DNA from 2 places in the Enterococcus avium genome. Region 1 is predicted to be linked to the other one. Evidence: predicted binding sites of a transcription regulator. Region 1 holds the regulator's gene; the other holds the start of a gene.
The links. Region 1 encodes CtsR, which represses protease genes until heat stress. Its sites were predicted from a motif close to TTGGTCAAAAAAGGTCAAANA; they were not measured.

Region 2: the regulator CtsR is predicted to act here: its motif matches at 2,567-2,587, upstream of clpB (ATP-dependent chaperone ClpB).

What each region holds. Positions count from the first base shown of each region.
Region 1 covers NZ_NBSL01000002.1:2,662,557-2,667,800, forward strand. Annotated here, with positions in the region: rRNA gene AUF14_RS13350 (23S ribosomal RNA) at 1-191, shown strand, start outside; rRNA gene rrf (5S ribosomal RNA) at 265-380, shown strand; tRNA gene AUF14_RS13360 (tRNA-Val) at 389-461, shown strand; tRNA gene AUF14_RS13365 (tRNA-Lys) at 465-537, shown strand; tRNA gene AUF14_RS13370 (tRNA-Leu) at 547-628, shown strand; tRNA gene AUF14_RS13375 (tRNA-Thr) at 647-719, shown strand; tRNA gene AUF14_RS13380 (tRNA-Gly) at 724-795, shown strand; tRNA gene AUF14_RS13385 (tRNA-Leu) at 818-903, shown strand; tRNA gene AUF14_RS13390 (tRNA-Arg) at 916-989, shown strand; tRNA gene AUF14_RS13395 (tRNA-Pro) at 1,006-1,079, shown strand; gene AUF14_RS13400 (CtsR family transcriptional regulator) at 1,198-1,665, shown strand; gene AUF14_RS13405 (ATP-dependent Clp protease ATP-binding subunit) at 1,671-4,169, shown strand; gene AUF14_RS13410 (peptidase U32 family protein) at 4,273-5,187, shown strand; gene AUF14_RS13415 (peptidase U32 family protein) at 5,201-5,244, shown strand, end outside.
Region 2 covers NZ_NBSL01000002.1:1,039,596-1,044,839, forward strand. Annotated here, with positions in the region: gene ltrA (group II intron reverse transcriptase/maturase) at 1-720, shown strand, start outside; gene AUF14_RS05440 (group II intron maturase-specific domain-containing protein) at 839-1,393, shown strand; gene AUF14_RS05445 (zinc-binding alcohol dehydrogenase family protein) at 1,469-2,479, opposite strand; gene clpB (ATP-dependent chaperone ClpB) at 2,637-5,240, shown strand.

The sequences.
Region 1 (5,244 bases):
CATCGCTGGGTAGCTATGTAGGGAAGGGATAAACGCTGAAAGCATCTAAGTGTGAAGCCCACCTCAAGATGAGATTTCCCATTTCTTTAAGAAAGTAAGATCCCTGAGAGAAGATCAGGTAGATAGGTCAGGAGTGGAAGTGCAGTGATGTACGGAGCGGACTGATACTAATCGATCGAGGACTTAACCAAAAATTGATTCACGGTTGTTAGAATGTTTCTGATCCAGTTTTGAGTGAACGACGTTTACTCAATTAAATACTAGTGTGGTGGCGATAGCGAGAAGGATACACCTGTTCCCATGTCGAACACAGAAGTTAAGCTTCTTAGCGCCGATTGTAGTGAGGGGTTGCCCCTTGTGAGATTAGGACGTCGCCACGCGAACTCATGGAGGTTTAGCTCAGCTGGGAGAGCATCTGCCTTACAAGCAGAGGGTCAGCGGTTCGATCCCGTTAACCTCCATTTGAGCCGTTAGCTCAGTTGGTAGAGCATCTGACTTTTAATCAGAGGGTCACTGGTTCGAGCCCAGTACGGCTCATAAGTATATGCGGGTGTGGCGGAATTGGCAGACGCACTAGATTTAGGATCTAGCGCCTTACGGCGTGGGGGTTCAAGTCCCTTCACCCGCATTTTATTTTTTTGTAGTTGCCGGCTTAGCTCAGTTGGTAGAGCATCTGATTTGTAATCAGAGGGTCGAGGGTTCAAGTCCTTTAGCCGGCATCGTGCGGAAATAGCTCAGTGGTAGAGCACCACCTTGCCAAGGTGGGGGTCGCGGGTTCGAACCCCGTTTTCCGCTTTCCTGAAGACCAGGGAAGAACGCCGGGGTGGCGGAACTGGCAGACGCACAGGACTTAAAATCCTGCGGTGAGTGATCACCGTACCGGTTCGATTCCGGTCCTCGGCATAATATGAACATGCGCCCATAGCTCAACTGGATAGAGTGTTTGACTACGGATCAAAAGGTTAGGGGTTCGACTCCTCTTGGGCGCGTAGTTTTTTTGTTTATCGGGAAGTAGCTCAGCTTGGTAGAGCACTTGGTTTGGGACCAAGGGGTCGCAGGTTCGAATCCTGTCTTCCCGATCAAAAAGAAGGTGAATGCCTTCTTTTTTTTTATCCTAATTTAAAGAAAGGCGTTCTTCTTTATTTCATGCTCTAAATTCGCTATAATTATGGTCAGGAATAGTCAATAGGAGGCGATATTATGAGCAGAAATACCTCTGATTTGATCGAGTCTTACTTGAAAGATATTTTGGAGAATAGTGAAATCATCGAGATCCGCAGAGCAGAGATGGCGCAGTTGTTTAATTGCGTGCCTTCTCAGATAAATTATGTAATCAACACGCGTTTTACTTTTCAACGGGGTTATTTAGTTGAAAGTAAGCGAGGTGGCGGTGGTTATATCCGAATAAGTAAAGTTAAGATTTCTGATCAACATTATTTTTTGAAGCAATTAATGGAGTCTTTTGGAAGTGAAATATCTGAAACAAATGCTTTTGGAATTATTCAAAAATTATTTGAAGAAGAAATTATTACTGAAAAAGAAGGTAATTTGATGTTGAGTGCGGTATCGAAGAATGTTCTTGGTATCAGTCAAATTGAAAATAGACTACGTTCAAGAATTCTTCACGGATTTTTAGAACGTTTAAGTTATGAGAAAAAGGAGTGAGGAATATGGATCAGCTGTATACAGAACGCGCAAAAGCCGTGCTGGCTATTGCACAACAAGAAGCTAAATACTTTAAACACCGCTCGGTTGGTTCGGAGCATTTATTACTGGCTTTAGTGATTGAACAACAAGGGATAGCAGGCAAAACACTGCGCCAAATGAATTCAAACGAAAATGATATCCGTGAAGAAATCGAGCATATGACTGGATACGGATCAGTTAAGTCTTATCCTGAAGGCGGTTATCTACCCTATTCTCCTAGAGCAAAGCAAATTTTAATTTTTGCTGATGATGAAGCTAAACGCTTCAATGCAAAATTGGTTGGAACCGAACATGTATTATTAGGGCTATTACGAGATGATGAAATCTTAGCTTCTCATATTTTAGTTAATTTAGGACTTAGTTTGCCTAAGATGCGTCAACTTCTATTAAAGAAGATGGGTGTAAATGAAACAACGAATGGAAATCAAGGAACTGGCAGTAGACGAAAAGCACCAGCGAAACCTGTACAAAGCAATTCACAAGGAACACCAACTTTAGATGGATTGGCTCGGGATTTAACAAAATTAGCACGGGAAAAGCGACTGGATCCAGTGGTAGGTCGAGATAGTGAGGTTCGCCGCGTAGTTCAAATTTTAAGTCGTCGAACTAAAAATAATCCGGTGTTAGTTGGAGAGCCAGGTGTTGGTAAAACAGCAATTGTTGAAGGGCTAGCTCAACGAATTATTTCTGGAGATGTACCAGAAGATATGCGTGGGAAACGTCTGATGATGCTTGATATGGGTGCCTTGGTGGCTGGAACGAAATATCGTGGAGAATTCGAAGATCGCTTGAAAAAAGTAATTGATGAAATTTATCATGATGGCCAAATTATTCTATTTATTGATGAACTGCATACTTTGATTGGTGCCGGTGGTGCTGAAGGGGCAATTGATGCTTCAAATATTTTAAAGCCTGCGTTGGCTCGCGGTGAATTGCAAACAATTGGTGCAACAACGTTAGATGAATATCAAAAGTATATTGAAAAAGATTCTGCTTTGGAGCGCCGTTTTGCTAGAGTGCAAGTGGAAGAACCAACACCGGAGGAAGCGGAAGAGATATTGAAAGGCTTACGTCCTCGTTATGAGGATCATCATGGAGTTGAAATTACTGATGAGGCTCTGCATGCGGCAGTATCTTTATCCGTTCGATATATCAACTCGCGTCAATTACCAGATAAAGCAATTGATTTGATGGATGAATCTTCTGCAAAAGTTCGTTTAGATTCGACTGATGAAGTTTCTGAGCTTACTGAGTTAGAAGACGAAATTCAAGATTTAGTAATAGAAAAAGAAAAGGCGATTCAAAATCAAGACTTTGAATCGGCGGCTCGTTTACGTTTACGGGAAAAACAATTATCTGAAACATTGGAGCAAGCTAAAATTAAAGCTGCTAAGCAAGAAAACGGCTATATTGATCAGGTTACTGACGAAGATGTTGCAGCAGTCGTTTCTCAATGGACAGGTGTGCCGCTACAGCAATTAGAGAAAAAAGAAAGTCAACGACTGTTAGATTTAGAAAAAGTTCTGCATAAACGAGTTGTTGGTCAAGAGGAAGCTGTTAAAGCTATCTCGCGGGCGATTCGTCGAGCGCGCAGTGGATTGAAAGATCCAAATCGTCCGATTGGCTCTTTTATGTTTTTAGGACCAACTGGTGTCGGTAAGACAGAATTGGCGAAGGCACTGGCTGAAGCAATGTTTGGCAGTGAGGAAGCATTGATTCGAGTCGATATGTCTGAATATATGGAGAAATATAGTACGAGTCGTTTAATCGGATCGCCTCCTGGTTACGTAGGATATGAAGAAGGTGGACAATTAACCGAAAAAATTCGTCAGAAACCTTATTCAGTTATTTTGTTAGATGAAGTGGAAAAAGCTCATCCAGATGTTTTCAATATTCTTTTACAAGTCTTAGATGATGGTCATTTAACAGATTCGAAGGGTCGGAAAGTTGATTTCCGTAATACGATCTTAATTATGACTTCTAACATTGGAGCGACGGAAATTCGTGAAGAAAAAAATGTTGGTTTCAATGTGAAGGATATCAGTAAAGATCATGCAATGATGGAAAAACGAATTCTAGAAGAATTGAAAAAGGCTTTCCGTCCAGAATTTCTCAATCGGATTGATGAAACTGTAGTGTTCAAATCATTAGATCAAGAACAAATTCATGAGATTGTAAAAATCATGAGTCGTGCTGTTTTAGATCGTATGAAGGAGCATGAAATCAAAGTGAAGATTACATCGGCAGCTTATGATGTTATTGGAAAAGTTGGATTTGATCCTGAATATGGGGCACGGCCAATTCGTCGGGCATTGCAAAAAGAAATTGAAGACCGCTTAGCTGAGGCACTCTTATCTGGTCAAATTCAGTTGGGAGATACAGTGACTATTGGGGCTAGCAAAGGCAAGATTACATTAACTGTTAAAAATCCAAAAGAAGAAAAAATACCAGAAAAAGTTTAAAAAACTTGGGAATGATGTTTTAACGTCATTCTCTTTTTTTGTCATCAGTTGGAAACTTTTTGTAGCTATGATAGTATGAGAAAGTCTAAAAGGAGGACATACCATGATCGAACTAATTGCGACAGCAGAATCAATGGCGCAAGCTGAAGAATTATTAGCTGTCGGAGTGGATACACTATACATAGGAGAAGAGGATTTTGGATTACGACTGCCCTACTCTTTTTCTCGTGAAGAACAAAAGGCTTTGATTGATTTGGCGCACGCCAATGGGAAAAAAGTGAACGTTGCTATAAATGGTATCATGCATCCTGATAAGATGAAGAAGATACCAGAATATTTAGCCTTTTTGGCAGATGTAAAGCCAGATCACGTAGTTGTTGGTGATACGGGTGTGATTTATTTATTGCAGGAATACGATTTGCCATACATTTATGATGCGGAGACTTTAGTTACCAATGCACGACAAATCAATTTTTGGCAGAAAAAAGGAGCAGTTGGTGCGGTGTTGGCTCGCGAAGTCCCTTTTGAAGAAATGCAGCGTTTGAGTCAACACGTCGAAGTTCCAGTGGAAGTTTTGGTTTATGGTGCTACTTGTATTCATCAATCAAAACGCCCGTTACTAGATAATTATTTCAATTATACGAAACAATCGGAAAGTACTTCTAAGGAACGTGGATTGTTTATTTCGGAACCCAAAAAGGCAGAAACACATTATTCGATTTACGAGGATCAGCATGGCACACATATTTTTGCTGATAATGATTTGAATTTGATTAAGGAATTGTCAGAGCTTAATCAAGCAGGTTATCAAACATGGAAATTAGATGGTTTGTTTACACCTGGAGCGAATTTTGTGGCGATTGCTAAAGTTTTTGCAGAGGCTAAGGCAGCAATAGAAACGAATTCTTGGGATGATGCGATGGTTGACAACGCTCAACAAGAAATTCAAAAATATCATCCTGTTGGTCGAGGAATGGATACAGGTTTTTATCATTTAGACCCAACAGCGATTAAATAGGAGTAATAGCAATATGACAGAAAGAAAATTGAAGCGGCCGGAAGTTTTAGCACCAGC
Region 2 (5,244 bases), 1.6 Mb from region 1:
TTCCAGAGGGAAGATGGTTCGACTGTTTCGAGAAAAGCCGGGACACCGCAAGGTGGTGTAATCAGTCCAGTTCTAGCGAACTTGTTTCTTCATTATACGTTTGATGACTTCATGGAAAAAGAATTTCCTAATATACAGTGGGCTAGATATGCCGATGATGGTATTACTCATTGTGTATCCCTAAAGCAAGCGAAATATCTGAAGAAAAGATTGGAAGAACGGTTTAGAATCTTTGGTTTGGAGTTACATCCTGATAAGACAAAGATTGTTTACTGCAGAGATAGTGATAGGATGGGGAACTATCCGATAACGACATTCGATTTCCTGGGCTTTACGTTTAGACCTAGAGGCGCCAAGAATAAATATGGAAAATGCTTCACAAATTTTCTTCCGGCTGTATCAGATAAAGCGAAAAAGGCGATTCGCAAAGAGGTAAGGAATTGGCGATTACAATTAAAAGCGGACAAAAAGCTAGAGGATTTAGCGAATATGTTCAATAGTAAAATTCAAGGATGGATGAACTATTACATGAAATTCTATAAATCAGAAATGTACAGTCTACTGCGCTACATCAACCAATGTCTCGTGAAGTGGGTTCGTCGTAAATATAAAAAGCGACAAGCACGAAGAAAAGCGGAACATTGGTTAGGGGAAATCGCCAAGCGAGAAAGAAATTTATTCGCGCATTGGAAAATTGGAATATTACCATCGGCTGGATAATGGGAGCCGGATGAGCTGAGAGGTTCACGTCCGGTTCTGAGAGGGCCTAAGGGGGAGGTTCCCTTGGGCTACTTACTGCAATATCTATGTTAGAAGCAAACGAGCAGGACAGCGTGTGATGAAGAAATCCATTCAATTTCTCGAAGAACAACTAAAGTTGACGGTAAATCGAGAAAAGAGTGCGGTAGGAAGCCCATTGAAACGAAAGTTTCTTGGATTCTGCATTCTGCCAACAAAGAAAGGTATTAAAATTCGCCCTCACGCAAAAGCAAAACAGCGTGTGAAAAGCAAGCTCAAACAACTCACTAAAAGAAACCGTGGAAGAAGTATCCAACTTATTTTAAAAGAAATCAAGCAACTAATGACTGGTTGGATCAACTACTATGGAATTGGTGAGATGAAAGAATTCATGAGGGAGTTAAACGGTTGGTTGAAGCGAAGAATCAGACAATATATTTGGAAACAATGGAAGAATCCGAGAACCAAAAGGAAAAATCTGATTCGTTTAGGGATCGATAAAGCGAAAGCGTATGAATGGTCAAATACAAGAAAAGGTATTTGGTCAGTCTCCAAAAGTCATATTCTTCATCGATCATTAACAGACAAAGAACTGGCCCACCAAGGATATGAGGACATCTCCTTGAAGTACCAGTTCGTACACTCAACTTATTGAACCGCCGTATACGGGTCCGTACGTACGGTGGTGTGAGAGGGGCGGAAGGTCAGTTGGCTTTCCCCTCTACTCGATTTAAAAATGGACAACCAATTTTCCAATCATGTCGTCTTCTTCAATAATTTGATGAGCCTGATAGAAAACCTCAGGTGTGAACCCCGGAATGATTTTTGTCAGGGTACTCTTGATCTTTTTTTCTTGTAGCAGTCGTACTAGGAGCTCCAAAATGGCCCCCTGTGAAGCTATATTATGGTTATAATCGGTTTTAGCAAACATATACTCCCAATCAAAGCTACCGGATTTATTTTTGAGTTTTGCTAAATTTAAGTCTTTACTGGATTCTACGATGGAACCAAGATGACCGAATGGTTCCAATAATTCGCTCATTTCTTCAAAATAACGATCAGTAGAATGAAGAATCAGAATGTAAGGTAACGAATGATAGCCGATCTTTTTAAGTTGTTTAGTCAAATCCTTATGATGATTGATAATATGGTCGGCGCCCATCTTTTCTGACCATTCCTTGCTTTCTTTGCGAGAAGCAGTCGTAATAACGGTTAGGCCCGCCCATTTTGCAAGTTGGGTGGCAACAGAACCAACCCCGCCAGCACCATTGATGATTAGGATTGCTCCGCTATTTTGATTCTCTTTGGGCACCAAATCCATTTTTTCAAAAAGCATTTCATATGCGGTGATAAAGGTTAATGGCATAGCAGCAGCTTCATCGGCCGAAACGTCATGAGGTAATTTTGCGACGATCCGAGAATCGACAACCTGACTTTCGCTATAGCTGCCGTATCTTTTAGTAGTACCTGCGAAAAGGACGCGGTCCCCGACTTCAAGATGCTTTACTTCGCTGCCTAATTGGGTCACAACGCCAACACTGTCAAAGCCTAAGACATGAGGCTGGGGTGTTCCTTTACCTGTTTGTCTTAATTTTGTGTCAACTGGGTTGATAGAAGTAGCCATATTTTTAACGACAAGATCCGTTTTATTTAATTTAGGAAGCATGACTTCATATGTTTCAAAATGGTTTCCACTCGAAAGTTTGAACCCTTTTTCGAAGCCAATCACGCGTGAAATCATTGAATCACTCTCTTTCTATTAATGAAAGAATTGTAGCATTATTTTGTTTTTCTTCATAATAATAAACTTTAATATTGAAGGACAATTTGTTTGACCTTTACTGACCAAAGTTATATACTAATGAATGTAAACTACTATTAATGTCGGAGGTATGCTTATGAATATCGAGAAAATGACGACAACGTTACAAGAAGCAATCGCTGAAGCTCAGCAAATTGCAGTGACAAGACATCATCAAGAAATTGATATTGCTCATGTTTGGAAAATATTTTTACAGCCAAATCACTTTGGGCGCAATTTTTATACGGATGCTGGAATTGATGTGGATCAGTTCGAACGTGAAGTTGATAAAGTATTAGATGAATATCCGACCGTTAGCGGTGGAAATGTTCAATACGGACAAAATATCAGTCAGAATCTTTTCAATCTATTAAATGAAGCTGACCAGTTACGTGAAAAATTTAATGATGATTTCTTATCAACGGAGATCGTTATTCTAGCCTTAATGAAATTAAAAAATTACTCCTTGACGAAATATTTGAATCAGCAAGGATTAAATGAAAAAGAAGTACAAAAAAATATTGAAGATATGCGAGGAGGGGATCGAGTGACCTCACAAAATCAAGAAGAAACATATAAAGCTTTAGAGAAATATGGCGTGGACTTAGTTCAACAGGTTAAAAACGGCAAACAAGATCCGATTATTGGTCGCGATGAGGAAATTCGTGACGTTATCCGCATCCTTTCGCGGAAGACTAAGAACAATCCTGTATTAATCGGAGAACCTGGTGTTGGTAAAACAGCGATCGTCGAAGGTCTAGCTCAACGGATCGTACGTAAAGATGTACCAGAAAATCTAAAAGACAAAACAGTCTTTTCCTTAGACATGGGTTCATTGATTGCTGGAGCCAAATTCCGTGGAGAATTTGAAGAACGACTTAAAGCCGTTTTAAAGGAAGTCAAAAAATCAGATGGACGAATTCTACTGTTCATTGACGAAATTCATAACATTGTAGGTGCCGGTAAAACAGAAGGCAGCATGGACGCCGGAAATCTTTTAAAACCAATGCTGGCTCGTGGAGAATTGCACTTAATCGGTGCTACGACACTAGATGAGTACCGTCAATATATGGAAAAGGATAAAGCATTGGAGCGTCGTTTCCAAAAGGTGCTAGTTAAGGAGCCGACCGTTGAGGATACGATTAGTATTTTGCGTGGATTGAAAGAGCGTTTTGAAATTCATCATGGAGTAAATATTCATGACAATGCTCTAGTAGCAGCGGCAACATTGTCAGATCGCTACATTACTGACCGCTTTTTGCCAGATAAGGCGATTGATTTAATCGACGAAGCCAGCGCTAGCATTCGCGTGGAAATGAATTCGATGCCGACTGAGCTGGATCAAGTGACTCGTCGATTGATGCAGTTGGAAATTGAAGAGGCGGCTTTGAAGAAGGAAAGCGACGATGCAAGCAAGAAGCGTCTAGAAAACTTGCAGGAAGAATTGGCGGACCTTCGGGAAGAAACCAATGCGATGAAGTTGCAATGGGAAACGGAGAAGGAAGAAGTCAATGTTGTTTCAAATAAACGGGCTGAGCTCGACCAAGCAAAACATGAGTTAGAAGACGCGGAAAATAATTATGACTTAGAGCGAGCTGCTGTTCTTCGACATGGCACGATTCCAAAGTTAGAAAAGGAATTAGCTGATTTAGAAGAAAAAAATAAAAAGAGTGACATCAAGATGGTACAGGAATCCGTGACAGAAAACGAGATTGCTCAAGTAGTAGGACGTCTAACTGGAATTCCCGTAACCAAGCTGGTAGAAGGTGAACGTGAAAAACTTTTAAGTTTAAACAGCACACTCCATAAACGTGTAATCGGTCAAGATGAGGCTGTGGATGCAGTAAGTGATGCAGTGTTACGTTCGCGTGCTGGTCTGCAGGATCCAAATCGTCCGCTCGGATCATTTCTATTTTTAGGACCAACTGGTGTCGGTAAAACTGAACTGGCAAAAGCGTTGGCGGAAAATCTATTCGATTCTGAGGATCATATGGTACGGATCGATATGAGTGAATATATGGAGAAACATTCAGTGTCGCGACTTGTTGGAGCGCCTCCAGGTTACGTAGGCTATGAAGAAGGTGGTCAATTAACAGAAGCTGTTCGGAGAAATCCTTACACGATCATTTTATTGGATGAAATCGAAAAAGCGCATCCAGATGTTTTTAATATTTTACTGCAGGTCCTTGATGATGGTCGACTGACAGACTCTAAGGGTCGATTGGTTGATTTTAAGAACACAGTTTTGATTATGACGAGCAATATTGGCTCTCAAGTGCTATTGGATGGTGTGACCTCAGAAGGTAAAATCCCTGAAGCGACTAAAGAACAGGTATTAAGCATGTTACGAGGTCATTTTAAACCGGAATTCTTAAATAGAATTGACGATACAATTCTATTTACACCATTGAGTTTAGAAGATGTGAAGGGAATCGTCGAGAAAATTGTGCAGCATTTATCTCATCGATTAGAGGAACAGGAAATCCAACTAGATATCACTGAAGACGCCAAAAGCTGGATTGCAGAGAAGGCTTATGAACCACAATATGGTGCACGGCCGTTGAAGCGTTTCATTACACGTGAGGTAGAAACACCACTGGCAAAAGAGATTATTGCTGGTCGAGTAATGCCGAAAACCAAGGTATCCATTGAATTGTTTGATGATCAATTAGTATTCCAGAATCAAGCAATAGACGAATAAAATA